DNA from 3 places in the Paenibacillus violae genome. Region 1 is predicted to be linked to each of the others. Evidence: riboswitches for the same ligand, from Rfam matches in the RefSeq annotation. Region 1 holds a riboswitch; each other region holds the start of a gene.

Region 1 (4,543 bases):
CCGAAAACACAAACCTATGAGCAGCCCGCCGAAAATGATAAAATCATTGATGGTAAATCCATTACCGATCAAGTTAATGGTCCTGGCGCTTTAAGCTTCAAGGGCAGTTTCCTTTTTACTATCGATCATCATGGTAACATCGTGATTTATGACAGCCTAAACGGAATTATACGACGCATCAACGTTTACTAGTTTTATACCACCAATAGCCAACAAAAAAAATCCCCCAACCGCTAATCCGACCCTGTTCAGTCGAGCGTTTGAGGGATTTATTTTTTCATCAATAGCCATATGATTATGGCCCAAAGCGGAATAGACAGCAGAATACTCCATAGGCATCCTATTGCAAATCCTAATTTTGTTTTTTGCTCATTTTTTGATAAATCATCGTTCGGCATGTTCCACCAACTCTAACGGGAGTCCATCTGGGTCTGCAAAAAACGTATACCGATCACCTGTTATGGGATCAATTCGTACCGGTTCAACCGCAATTCCCTTGCTCTCTAGTTCCTTGACGCTTTCGTCCATATTTCCAACTACAAATGCCAAGTGTCGAAGTCCTCGCGCTTCCGGTCTATCCACTCTTAAGGGTGGATTAGGGAACGAAAACAACTCAATCTGCTGCTCTGTTTCTCCTATGCGCAAATCCAGCTTGTAGGAATCACGTTCTGCCCGGTACAACTCATTTACGATCGTCATTCCTAGTAAATCAACATAGAAATGCTTCGACTTTTCGTAATTCGAGCTAATAATGGCCACATGATGAATGCGATCGATTTTCACTAACATGCCTCCCGACTCCATAAATAAACCGCATTCCGGGAATTACCCATCCTGCGGCTCGATTCTTATTTTATCCGTCTGCTCTCATCGTTTCAACAATTTTCTTCAAAATATTCTCTGCTTGCGCATATTCTACCTGACACGTACCTGCTGCGTGGTGACCGCCTCCACCATTTTGGAGCATCAAAGTCCCGATGTTCGTTTGAGAGGTGCGGTTCACAATGCTGTGTCCACAAGCAAATACACAATTTTGTTTGTTACGTCCGTCCACGATCCAAATGGATACATTCTGCTCTGGATAAAGCGCGTAAACCATGAAACGGTTACCAGGATAGATGGTTTCCACATCACGAAGATCCGTAATGATCACATTTCTTTCTGTATATGTATGCTTTGCAAGCATTTCACGGTATAGAGCATCCAATTCATAATACCGTTCAACCCGCTCCTTAACGTCCGGAAGCTCCATAATTTGATCGACCGTCATCACTGCACAGTGATCCACAAGCTCTTCCATTAGTTGATAATTGCTAATTCGATAGTCCCGGTAGCGTCCTAAACCCGTACGGGCATCCATGATGAACGATAATAAATCCCAACCCGTTGGATTCAAAATATCTTCTTTACTGAATTGTGCAGCATCCGCTTTATCTACGCCTTGCATAATATCGTCAATATCACCAAAGGTTTCTTGCCCACCATAATAATCATATACGACGCGTGCTGCGCTTGGTGCAATACGGGTTTCCCCTTTGAAAGCTACTTTCTCACCCATCCGCTCAAGTTCACTGGAATGATGGTCAAACCATAATCCGCAACCTGCAACATAAGGCACATTCGCCAAAATATCGTTCTCGGTAACCTCGATCAGACCATCCTGCATATCTTTGGGATGAACGAATTTCATTTCATCGACCATGTTTAGCTTTTTGAAAAGCATTGCGCATACTAAACCGTCAAAATCCGAACGCGTAATTAATCGCATAGCGCAAATCCCCCTACGAAGTTAGTACTTAAGAACTATGTATGAATATGTGTATCATTATATCAGTACCTGTCGATTTGTGACAATCATTTTGTCATTAGAGCTTTTGGGATAAAAAAAAACAGTTCGCCTATATGGGCTGAACCGTTCTTAATTTGGAAGTTAAAATTTGGTAGAGTCTAGTCATAAATGCTTCAATTTGCGGCATCGGAGGCATTTTCACAGAAAGCTTAACTTCACCTTTCCAATAGAAAATCAAAATGCTGTTGCTTCTCCCCTGAAACATTTCAACATCCCAGCAAGATTCATTAAGCGCGTACTCTTCTAAATTAATCAATAGCTTTGGTCCATCCGAGGATGGCACCAAACGGGCAACATGATTGCCGCAAAGTGATGTTACTTTTTGCTCTTCATGTAAATCAGACTGCATGCTGCTTGGTCCTCCTTTTATCCATAGTTTATGAAAGTTATGACAGAGAAAAACCCCACCATAGTGTACCGATCGGAGGGGATCTAAGTTGAATACCCAATCGTTCGGCAGCTGGCTGGCAACGAGTCCGATTCATGAACAAGGTAGCCCCTGTAGCTTTGCGTCACTGACTTTCGTCAGTTTTGCCATTGTCGAGATGTGTTGTGAAGTCTTTTACAAGAAATAACTACACTCTCAAGAATAAGGGAAGTTCTTTTGAAATCGTATAGTTCGCAAGAACTAATTTTGCATTATTTATCAAAAAACTTCTTTTTTCGACCTATTTTTGGGCAGTGCTTGTAGATTATTGGCACCTTTCCAATAAAAGAGAGATCCCGCAAGGGTTACAAAGGCGATGACCAGATAAAGTGCAGTGCCCCCATACGCTACGAGCAGAAAGCCGCCAACCCAAGGTCCCATAAAATGACCTACGTTGGTTAACGTTTGTGCACCAAAATAAGTACCGCGCATATGTTCCGGTGCCAGCTTATCAATCAGCATGTTGGCCGCGGGGTAATTCAATATTTCTCCTAGTGTAAAAATCGCCATGGAAATAATCATGGGTACTAACGAATGCGAGAATGCAAAACCGATATCGCCTAACGCAAACATCAAATTTCCTAAAATAATCGCTACAAGTGGCGAGTACTTATCAGAAATCCGTGTAAGCGGTATTTGCATCGCAATTACCACAATGGCATTGACACTCATGAGGACAGCAAACATTTTAACACCTTCAGTGAAGTTCTGCTCCAAATATTGCGATAGTGTCACCATGACTTGCGAGTAGCCAATAGCCCCTATAATTCCGCCAAGAATAAAATAGCGAAACGTGACATCACGTTGAATAACCCGCAATGCAGAGACAAACGTAACAGGTTGTTTCTTCTCCCCTTCTATTTGCTTAATACCAAAAACGATAAGGAGAACGTAGAGGGTAACCGCATAGATAAAATATACGATTCCAGTGAGTAGAAACGGCAGTGCTCCGTCCATTGTTGCAAAAAAAGCACCCAATAAAGGTCCTACAGCAACACCAACATTGATGGCCATGTATCTCATTGAAAACACACTGAGTCGCTTGGCCGGCTCGGTCAAATCCGCCATCAAGGCTTGCGAGACCGGTTCGTAGAAGGAGCGGCACAAGCCGTTCAGCATGTTCAGCATCATGAACAAAACCGGTAGTTTCACGATACTAAAACCTACAAACACAACCGCCCATCCAAAAAGTGCAGCGAGCATGATAATGCGTCGGCCGAATCGGTCCGATAAATTACCGCCGATAAAACCTCCGACTGTTCCTGCCAAGGCTCCCATTCCAATTACGACCCCAATCATTACTGCGCTCATCGACGTATGTTTAGCTAAGTAAATCGCCAGAAAAGGCAGACTCATGGAAGACGCCGCTCTGGCCATGACCGTTCCCAAAATTAACGTATGTACAATCGGATGATACGAACCAAGAAAACCACGTAATCGATTCATCTGTCAGAACTCCTCTCGCTGATAATTTACCAAAGGTTAAGAAATGAGATCAAGAACTCATTATACACGAAAAACGGTAGTTCGTGTCCTTTATTATATGTTTTTGTCGAATAAAAAAAGGACTCCCCAAAGTCGCATGGGAAGCCCGTTTTAATCATGTTTTGTGGCCTAGAATTAAGCACTTCTATATCGAAAGTGCCCTTAGAACGTTCACGCATCACTGATCACTGGCAGGAATCGAAAGCCATGGGCGTTCTCGCTGCCATTTCACTTCAACCTCCGTCTCAAAGAAAGAGGACAAACCTTCACTTGTCAATACATGGCGCGACAGCCCTTTTGCGAATACCTCACCACGACGAATCAATAAGGTTTGATTAAAAACAGGTAGAATTTCTTCAATATGGTGAGTTACGAATATTAATGTCGGAGCATCCGGTTCCTTGGCTAGTTCTTGGATGCTGGACAGCAATGCTTCCCGAGAAAGGAAGTCTAATCCGTTCGTCGCTTCATCCAGAATCAGCAGCTTAGGGGAGGCCATCAATGCGCGTGCAATTAATAGTTTTTGCTTTTCACCCTGAGAGCACGATTGATAAGTCCGGTCGTATAGATGCATACAATTCAGCCGCTGCATATGTTCTTTGGCTTGCTCAAAATCTTCTGCACTCGGTTTCTCATATAGCCCGATTGACGCATGTTTACCGCTTATTACGACATGCTGCGTTTTATCGGAGGCATACAACTTCTCCTGGAGGGAGGAACTTACCCAGCCAATCATTTTACGCAAATCTCTTAAATCTACCGTTCCAAACGGATGGCCAAGT
Region 2 (4,543 bases), on a different contig from region 1:
CGAAGTGGAAGTATGAATACGTCCGCCTGATTCTGTTACTGGAATACGCTGTACACGGTGCGCCCCGCTCTCAAACTTCAGCTTACTAAAAGCGCCTTTTCCTGTGATCATGAAAATAATCTCTTTGAATCCGCCCAAATCGTTCACGGAAGCATCGAGAATTTCCGTTCTCCATCCTTGCGCGTCTGCATAGCGGGTATACATACGGTAAAGATCGCCCGCGAACAGCGCTGCCTCATCGCCGCCTGCCGCTCCACGGATTTCAACGATGACGTTTTTGTCATCATTCGGATCTTTTGGCATCATAAGGATTCTGAGTTGTTCTTCCAGATTAGCCGATTGCTCGCTAAGCTCTTCGATCTCCATTTTCACCATTTCACGCATTTCATCATCCAGCTTCTCGTTCTGCATCGCTTTCGCGTCTGCCAGCTGCTCGCTTACGCTCTTATATTCATTATAAGCATCGTAGGCTTCCTGAAGATCAGATTGTTCCTTCGAATACTCTCTAAGCTTCTTGGTGTCACTCGTCACATCCGGGTCACACAGTAGCTCACTTAATTTATCATAGCGGTCCACAATGGACTGAAGTCGATCCAACATAACGGATCACTCCTTTCTTTATTTTTTATTCATTAAACATTAAATCGGAAATGCATAACGTCGCCGTCATTCACCACGTACTCTTTACCTTCCAGGCGTACTTGCCCTTTTTCTTTCGCACCATTCATGGAGCCAGCTGTTACCAAATCCGTATAAGATACAACCTCGGCACGAATAAATCCACGCTCGAAATCGGTATGAATCACACCAGCCGCTTGAGGAGCTTTCGTTCCTTTGCGGATCGTCCAAGCTCTTACTTCCTGCACCCCAGCTGTAAAATACGTATACAAGCCAAGTTTGCGATAAGCTGCTTTAATCAATCTATTCAAGCCGGACTCTTGAAGTCCCAACTCTTCGAGGAACATTGCTTTTTCTTCATCTTCGAGCTCAGCAATCTCGGATTCCACCTTCGCGCTGATCGAAACAACTTCGTTGTTTTCTTTCGCCGCGTATTCTTGAACGATTTTGACGAATGGATTCTCATCCGCAGTTGATACTTCGTCTTCACTCACGTTGGCCGCATAAAGAACCGGCTTCATTGTCAACAAGTGAAGGTCGCGAACGAGCAGCTTCTCATCATCGCTCAAATCAATGCTACGCGCTGGCAGATCGTTATAAAGAGCTTCCTTGATGCGTTCCAAACACTCAACCTCAGCAACAACTTTCTTGTCGCCGCCTTTCAGGTTTTTGCGGGAGCGCTCGATCTTTTTCTCAACGGACTCAATGTCAGCCAAAATCAATTCGAGATTAATCGTCTCGATATCGCCAATCGGATCTACTTTACCGGAGACGTGCGTAATATTATCATCCTCAAAACAACGGACAACATGCACAATGGCATCCACTTCACGAATGTGTGCCAAAAATTTATTTCCAAGCCCTTCGCCTTTGCTCGCGCCCTTCACTAAACCCGCAATATCAACGAATTCGAAGGCTGTCGGAACAATGCTCTTAGGGACAATCATCTCTACCAGCTTGTGCAATCTCTCGTCCGGTACTTCAACTACCCCAACATTCGGATCTATCGTACAGAACGGATAGTTTGCAGATTCTGCCCCCGCCTGTGTAATTGCATTAAACAATGTCGATTTTCCTACGTTCGGTAGACCGACGATACCTGCTTTCAAAGCCATCGTAGTTACAACTCCTTAATTTTCGAAAATCATCCTTCTTATTATATAGTACTTGGAACGCAAAAAAAAGCCTGTAGGCTACTGATTAGCCGCAGACTTTTTTTCCAGTGCTTTTTTTGTTTCATTTTCCTGCTTCTGAATGTAGTACGTTTCAATCTGATTTTTTAAAATAAATCCGCGCAGCGCGTTCGTTTTCTCTTCTGGGATGCTAACAAAACTAGCACCGTAATAGTAGCCGTCATTCGTTTTTTCTTGCCGAACAATTTCCATTGTACATGGCACCAAAAAGCCCAAAATTAACTCCACTTCCAATTGGGAATTCTTTTGAATGACTTTTTCTAGCATAGCATTTTCACTGATCGTAAATCCTAAACCATTAACAGATAGATTTTTGATAGAGAATCGGATCGGTGTTTCAAAATGATGTTTGAGTTTCTTGTTTCTGTCTTGGAGCGCGAAAAGCAGCCCTTCATTCTTCACATCAACGCGAGGGAACTCCCGCTTTTCCGTGAACTTCCTGCGATTTTCAGGAGGATTCAGAACAATCAACGAGCCCTGGTCCTTGGCCACAACCACGGTATCCATAACAAACAGCCCGGATTTCGTATACACCGTCATTTTACACTTATCTCCCAGCGCAAAAACATGATATTCCGGAAGCTCCACTTCAATGATGTCACCTAGTGCATAGGTCAACACGCCAGTGGCTACGAAATCTTCCTTGCTCAGCATCGCCTTGCTGTCAATCATTACATCAGCGTCGTACCCTTCCTTGCTGCCATAAAACTTAGCAGATTTTTGTTTGCTAACCACTTTGTCGATCAACCCTCCCCGCGTTCCAATAAAAAAATAGACTGCCCCTGCGCCGGGAACAGCCTATTACCTCAACCTAAAAAAGCATCGATTTTCGGTAACCAGGCTGTCGTAGTTCCATAGGAACCGTAGACCCTCGGCTTTGCGTCCTTACCTTTCGGCAAGTTTGCCATTATCGAACCTTGCAAATGAATTGTCATGCTTTGTCGTACAATATCGTGTTATATGGTCTAAAAGACCTAAGTTATCTTTCATTATACGGATGGATTTCCCTATTATCAACTAATTCTCTTGCATACATCTGGTATTTGTTGTATGAATGTTAAAAGAAATAAATATCCACAACTTTTTGAGTTATACACATTGTTATCCACAGGTTGTTAACAACGAATATTTGTTCGATCCTTTGTTCACATGTGGATAAGATTATTTTTAGTGAGGTGTCCCCCTGTGGATGAATATAGTGAACATATCCCATGGATGAAAGCGGCCATAGAGGAAGCACGTAAAGCCGAAGCCATTCGTGAGGTGCCGATTGGTGCCGTTGTTGTACATCAAGGGGAAATTATCGGCCGCGGCTACAATCTTCGTGAAACGACGCTGGATCCGCTTGCTCACGCTGAAATGATCGCTATTAAGCAAGCCAGTGAGCATTTGCAAGCGTGGCGCTTGCTCGACTGCAAGCTCTACGTCACGCTGGAGCCTTGCCCGATGTGTGCAGGAGCGATTGTTCAGGCACGCGTTCCACAGGTGATCTACGGCACAACCGATCCCAAGGCCGGCTGCGCGGGAACGTTGATGAACTTGCTGCAGGAGGACCGGTTCAACCACCGGGTCGATGTGGTCAGCGGCGTGCTGCAAGAGGAGTGCGCGACGATGCTGACGCAGTTTTTCCGCAAGCTGCGCGGGAAGGAATAGCCGTTCGCGTTCGACGTTAGGCATTGGCGCGCTGGGTGCGAGCGTTAGCTTCCTTCGTAAGTGGACGCCTCGCATTGATATGCGAAAGGGTACTATGATCCCCTATTCGCCGGATATTAAGCACTTCAGCGAGGAGAGGGAACTGTGATCCGCTATTTTAGCACTTCTAGCCGAAATCTTGGCTAATTAGGCTAAATAGAGTCCTGTAGTTCCGTCTGAACCCTGGAAGTCTTCGTTTTGGCTCAAATAGTGCCCTGTAGTTCCCCAACGCACGATGCATTTAGCTAAATTCAACTAGTAGTTAAATCTTGCCACTCAAAGGTTGCGCCATATAAGGCTTCGTGCTATCATAATCTTTGCCATGCGCCCGTAGCTCAGCAGGATAGAGCAACAGTTTCCTAAACTGTAGGCCGGATGTTCGAATCATCTCGGGCGCGTATACAACAAAACGCCAGTTAACGGTATAAGCCGTTGGCTGGCGTTTTTTTCAATCCTCCGGACAGTTGTTTTCCTTTAAAGCTTTTTTCATATTTTCTTTTAATTTATCTGCATAGCCAGTAATATCACCAGAATGATTGCCAAGATTTGCGTTGTACTGATTTACTTCATTGTTTATCTGCTCTGTGTAAAGGGCGATAATCCTCTGACAGGCTGGACCTGCAACTGGCGATTTTGACACAGGCAGCGGTGTAGGCGTTGGTTGAGGTTTATTGGGAACAGATACATCCGTTGTATTATCTACACGCTGAGAGTTCCAAGTCTTCATAAAATGGTATTCTGATAGGTTGTCCTTACTGCTCTTACTAAACTCCTCAGCATTTGATCGTTTGACTGTAACAAAGTTTGTAACCAAGTTATTATAAATAATGCTTACTATCATTGAATCTACGGGTGAATTAACCAAAAAACCGGAGAGTGCAATGATATGATCGTTATCTGCACTAGTATCATTTGATATTTCTAAATCTACTTTTAAATATAAGCCATACTCATTATAGATAAGCTGGACATTTTTCCCCTGAAATTCTTTAGCTTTCTCATTTAATGACGGAATAGTAGCTGCAAAATCTTTCATTGCG
Region 3 (4,543 bases), on a different contig from region 1:
CTCGGAGAATGTTACGGATTCTACGTTTGGAGCTTCTACAACGTTATCAATAATCGCAAGTTTAGCATTCGGGTTTTGAGTTGCAACCGTTTTAAGCGCGTCACCCATCAAGAAGCCAATACCCCAAGTCAAGTTATAGCCGTCTTTTACGAATTGGTTCAAGTTCGGCGTATAGTCCGCATCGCTTTTACTTTCCAGGTTCTTCACGTTTACGCCAGTTGATTTTTTCAATTGTTGCAAACCTTCCCATGCGCTTTGGTTAAAAGATTTATCATTTACGCCGCCAATGTCTGTGACCATGCCGATTTTGAAATCTTTGCCGCTGTTGTTGCTTGGTGCTGCGGATGCTGCGCTACTTGCTGCTGGTGAAGCGGAAGCGGCCGGTTTTGTTTCTTCTTTTTTGGCACCGCAACCTGTCAAAGCAACCGCGGAAACAGTGACAGCCATTAACGCTGTTGTGAATACTTTTTTCATCATCTTTACCCCCAAAATAAATTTAAAATTGTACCTTAAATCCCACATTCTAGGTTGACCAGAATCAGTTAAATTATGTATGTCTGATCATAGACCGAGTGTATCACTTTGCAACTTAAGTGAAAAGCAATCCTGCAGCAAATGATCATAATTCGTGATGTTAACCAAGTTGACATGGTCTTTTTGTAAAGCCCCACAATATAGGTTTTAAGCCCCAATTATTTATTATACTACCGCCGGTCAATAAAATCTAGATGACCTATTTTTAATTTTTTATGGTCATCAATGTCAGGAATTGATCGGAGGATAGCGGATTGCTGAACAGTTTTCCTTGCACCTCCGTACATTGCAGAAATTTCAGGTATTCGAATTGCTCTTCCGTTTCGACACCTTTCGCAATTAACTTTAACCCTAATCGGTGGGCCATCCGAACGATAGCAGCTGCAAGCAGTTGATTTTCGTCATCATCGACAAGGTCTCTGATCAGCGTGCTGTCCAGCTTCACACTATCCAGTGGCATACCTTCCAGCCCGCTTCGTGTAAAAAGCCCCGTACACAAGTCATCCATGGCAATGCGTACGCCAAGCTTTTTCAGCATCGTCAGCTTCTTGCTTGCTTCTTGCACGTTGGAAGACGTGATGCTCTCCGTAAGGTCCAGCTCGACCAGACTGGGATCGATACCTGTTTCTTGCAGCACATCAGCTATATGGGCAATAAAATGATCATCTTTAAACTGCGAAGATTTAATGGTGAACGTCATTCGGAGCGGCTCTTGACCGGCCTTCTGCCAGTCTCTCATCTGCCTGCACGCGGTCTGAAACGCCCACTTGCCGATAGGCACCATGAATCCCAGTTCATCCGCTGCTTTCCGCCAATCCATGAGCTTGCTAAGCTGCTTAGCCCCCTTCTCCCAGTAGAGGCTGATCTCCATGCCGATGAGCTTGCGGCCTGCGATTTCATATTGCGGCTGATACCGTAATTCGAACTGTTCCTGCTCTAAAGCCAAGCGCAGCTCGTTCTCCATGTGAGCTTTGCTCTTCACCATCGTATCAATGTCTGACGCATAGAACTGGAAGCGGCTATTCTCATGGTTTTTGGCCTCGTACATCGCTTCATCTGCACGCTGAAGAAGCTGTTCGGGCTTAGTGCCGTCTAGCGGATATAATGCAATTCCCATACTAGCGGTTATCGTAACGGTTTTTCCATCCAGGATAAAGGGTTCATCCAAGACATTTTGAATGCGCATAGCCACTGCTCGGACGTCTTCCGGTTTGGTAAAAGATTCAAGCAAAATAATAAACTCGTCGCCACCCTGCCGATACACCGTATCCGAACCACGCAGACAGCCTAACAATCTCTCCGCTGCCAGTCGAATGAGCTGATCACCAGAGGCATGGCCATAGGAATCATTAACCTCCTTGAATCTATCCATGTCAAGAAATACAACTGCAGCAAGCTGGTCATAGCGCTGAGCATGAAGGAGCACGCGCTTTAAGCGGTCCTCGAACAGCCGTCGATTCGGCAATCCCGTTAATGTATCATGGTAAGCCAAGTAAGCCAGTTGCTTACTCTTCTCCTCCTGTTCGATGCTGTTAAGCCGCAGGTGACGGATGCGAATGGCAAAAAAGAAGCAAATAAGTGCTTGAATGAGGACGAACACTATCATCTTCGGGGTAAATGTAAAAGAAGCAGCAGCAAGTAGATTAGCCGTCAGCAGAAAGAAACCAAGGATGCCCACATAGCGGAGCTCCTGATCTTTCATCTGTTGAATCCACTTTAAAAAAAGGCTTCTCATTCGGGGGGAACCTCCATTCCGGTCATCAAAAAAGGCTATTCCATTTGGAATAGCCGTAGGCGTACCTGTATCGGTAAACTGCTCCTCTCGGCAGCCCAGCCATCATCGTTGCGGCGGCAACCTAAGACCCGGAGCTTTGCGTCCTTACCTTTCGGCAAGTTTGCCTTTTACAATATTCAGGTAAACAAAGAAAAAGCAGGACTATTTAACTATATCACAATTTTTTCTACTCTGGCTATTTTTAGTTAAATTAGCAAATTAAAAAGTTTGGGATCTTTATTGATCTCGATATAATCATAGTCCTTGCGGGACAAACGTTCAATAAGACCCTCATAATCATCTTTATTCTTCAGCTCGATGCCGACTAGTGCTGGAGCATCATCCCGATTGTTCTTTTTCGTATACTCAAACCGGGTAATATCGTCGGTCGGCCCCAAAACTTCCTCCAGAAATTCACGCAAAGCGCCTGCACGCTGAGGGAAATTGAGGATGAAATAATGTTTCAAGCCCTCGTACACGAGCGATCTTTCTTTGATTTGCTGCATCCGGTCTATGTCATTATTACCACCGCTGATGATACAAACTACGTTTTTGCCGCGAATTTGATCCCGGTAAGCATCAAGCGCCGCAACAGGCAGAGCCCCTGCTGGCTCAATCACGATGGCGTTGTTGTTGTAAAGCTCCAGAATCGTCGTGCATTCCTTCCCTGAAGGAATAACAACAATATCGTCCAACTTTTCTTTGCAAATATCAAAGGTAAGCTCGCCTACCTGCTTCACAGCTGCACCGTCTACAAATTTCTCAATCGTAGACAAAGTAACGACTTTGCCCTGCTTGAGCGACTCCTGCATACTTGCAGCGCCCTCTGGCTCAACGCCAATAATCTTGGTACGCGGGGAAACGCTGTCCACATAAGTCGCTACACCAGCTACAAGACCGCCGCCCCCGATGGTGGCAAAAATAAAGTCAGGCGTATCGGACATCTGATTCATAATTTCCAGACCGACAGTCCCTTGTCCCGCGATCGTGCGAATATCATCAAAAGGGTGAATGAACACCTTATTTTCTTTGGCACAGTAGGCCTTGGCGTGATTAGATGAATCATCGAAAGAATCCCCTGTCAGAATCACTTCTACAAAAGATCCGCCAAACAACTTCACCTGCGAGATTTTTTGCCTTGGCGTCGTCGTTGGCATGAAGATTTTCCCTTCAATTCCCAACTGCTTACAAGAGTAAGCAACGCCTTGTGCGTGATTGCCTGCGCTTGCGCACACGACTCCCGCTTCGCGTTCTTCCGGGGTCAAACTTTGGATCACATTGTACGCTCCGCGAATTTTAAAAGAACGAACGACCTGCATATCTTCACGTTTCAAATAAACGTTACATTCATACAAGTTAGAGAGCAGCTCATTGCGTTGCAGAGGCGATGGTTCGATCACCTTGCTGAGCACATGATTGGCCCTAATAATTTCTTCCAAACCTACTTTTCCGGAAACAACCATTTTCTCTTACTTCCTTTCTCTCCAATATGCGTAATAAATTTTAAAGATTATTGTAGCACACTGAGGAGCGCCTGTAAGAAAATATTATTGGAACATTTTATGAATGCTGATGTTTCACTCCAAAATATGGCGGGTATTAACTAGCAAGATACTTTATAAGGGAGTGATTGCTATGTCGACACAACCACGTAATATTGACATTGAAGAACGCCATGTAGAGAAAAAATCGGATTCCAGTTTAGTAGCTTCCACCTTCATTAAGTATGCAGCTTACATCATCATCATCTTCGGAGTTCTATATTTCTTAGTTCATTATGTATTTCCAATGTTTTAGAACATGAATAAGCGCGTGAAGAAAGGGCTATCTTGCGGGTCTATGACCTGTAAGATAGCCTTTTTTTCAGTATATACGGTAATGACCACGCGAATCTCGCACTATTGGGGAACTATGATCCTCATACCGGCTTCCTAGTAGTAGTAACGTGGCTGATCTTGCAGCTCCGCCCGTTTCTGCAAGAAACGGTAAAACGCGCTTGCTGCTTGTGCCCTTGACACTTCTTGTTGCGGCGCAAACTTACCATCGTTGAGGGACATAATGTTAAGCCCTACCACAATCGCAGCGGTACCTACTTGCTTAACTTCAGCGGCATCCGCGAATTGGCTGTTGAACACGCCGTCGAATTTCGCCAGGTTTTTGTATCCAAGTGCCTTAACGATCAATTGTGCCATCTCTTCGCGACTTAGCGTAGCCTCTGGGTTGAAATCAGCGCCA

The links. A riboswitch is a leader RNA that binds a small molecule or an ion and turns the genes downstream of it on or off. The one in region 1 is predicted to bind cyclic di-GMP.
Region 2: linked by a shared signal. The riboswitch ahead of RQP52_RS31550 (PilZ domain-containing protein) and the one ahead of RQP52_RS24145 (hypothetical protein) in region 1 are both predicted to bind cyclic di-GMP.
Region 3: linked by a shared signal. The riboswitch ahead of RQP52_RS25910 (putative bifunctional diguanylate cyclase/phosphodiesterase) and the one ahead of RQP52_RS24145 (hypothetical protein) in region 1 are both predicted to bind cyclic di-GMP.

Annotation. Positions count from the first base shown of each region.
Region 1 covers NZ_JAWCUD010000009.1:217,759-222,301, forward strand. The annotation lists gene RQP52_RS24130 (copper amine oxidase N-terminal domain-containing protein) at 1-192, shown strand, start outside; gene gloA2 (SMU1112c/YaeR family gloxylase I-like metalloprotein) at 385-783, opposite strand; gene RQP52_RS24140 (exopolyphosphatase) at 854-1,768, opposite strand; gene RQP52_RS24145 (hypothetical protein) at 1,899-2,198, opposite strand; cyclic di-GMP riboswitch class I at 2,302-2,395, opposite strand; gene RQP52_RS24150 (MDR family MFS transporter) at 2,496-3,722, opposite strand; gene RQP52_RS24155 (ABC transporter ATP-binding protein) at 3,940-4,543, opposite strand, start outside.
Region 2 covers NZ_JAWCUD010000015.1:23,561-28,103, reverse strand. The annotation lists gene prfA (peptide chain release factor 1) at 1-600, opposite strand, end outside; gene ychF (redox-regulated ATPase YchF) at 633-1,733, opposite strand; gene RQP52_RS31550 (PilZ domain-containing protein) at 1,812-2,558, opposite strand; cyclic di-GMP riboswitch class I at 2,640-2,727, opposite strand; gene tadA (tRNA adenosine(34) deaminase TadA) at 2,961-3,464, shown strand; tRNA gene RQP52_RS31540 (tRNA-Arg) at 3,828-3,901, shown strand; gene RQP52_RS31535 (stalk domain-containing protein) at 3,952-4,543, opposite strand, start outside.
Region 3 covers NZ_JAWCUD010000010.1:251,164-255,706, reverse strand. The annotation lists gene RQP52_RS25915 (BMP family lipoprotein) at 1-474, opposite strand, end outside; gene RQP52_RS25910 (putative bifunctional diguanylate cyclase/phosphodiesterase) at 740-2,269, opposite strand; cyclic di-GMP riboswitch class I at 2,356-2,444, opposite strand; gene ilvA (threonine ammonia-lyase IlvA) at 2,515-3,771, opposite strand; gene RQP52_RS25900 (hypothetical protein) at 3,944-4,105, shown strand; gene RQP52_RS25895 (S-layer homology domain-containing protein) at 4,240-4,543, opposite strand, start outside.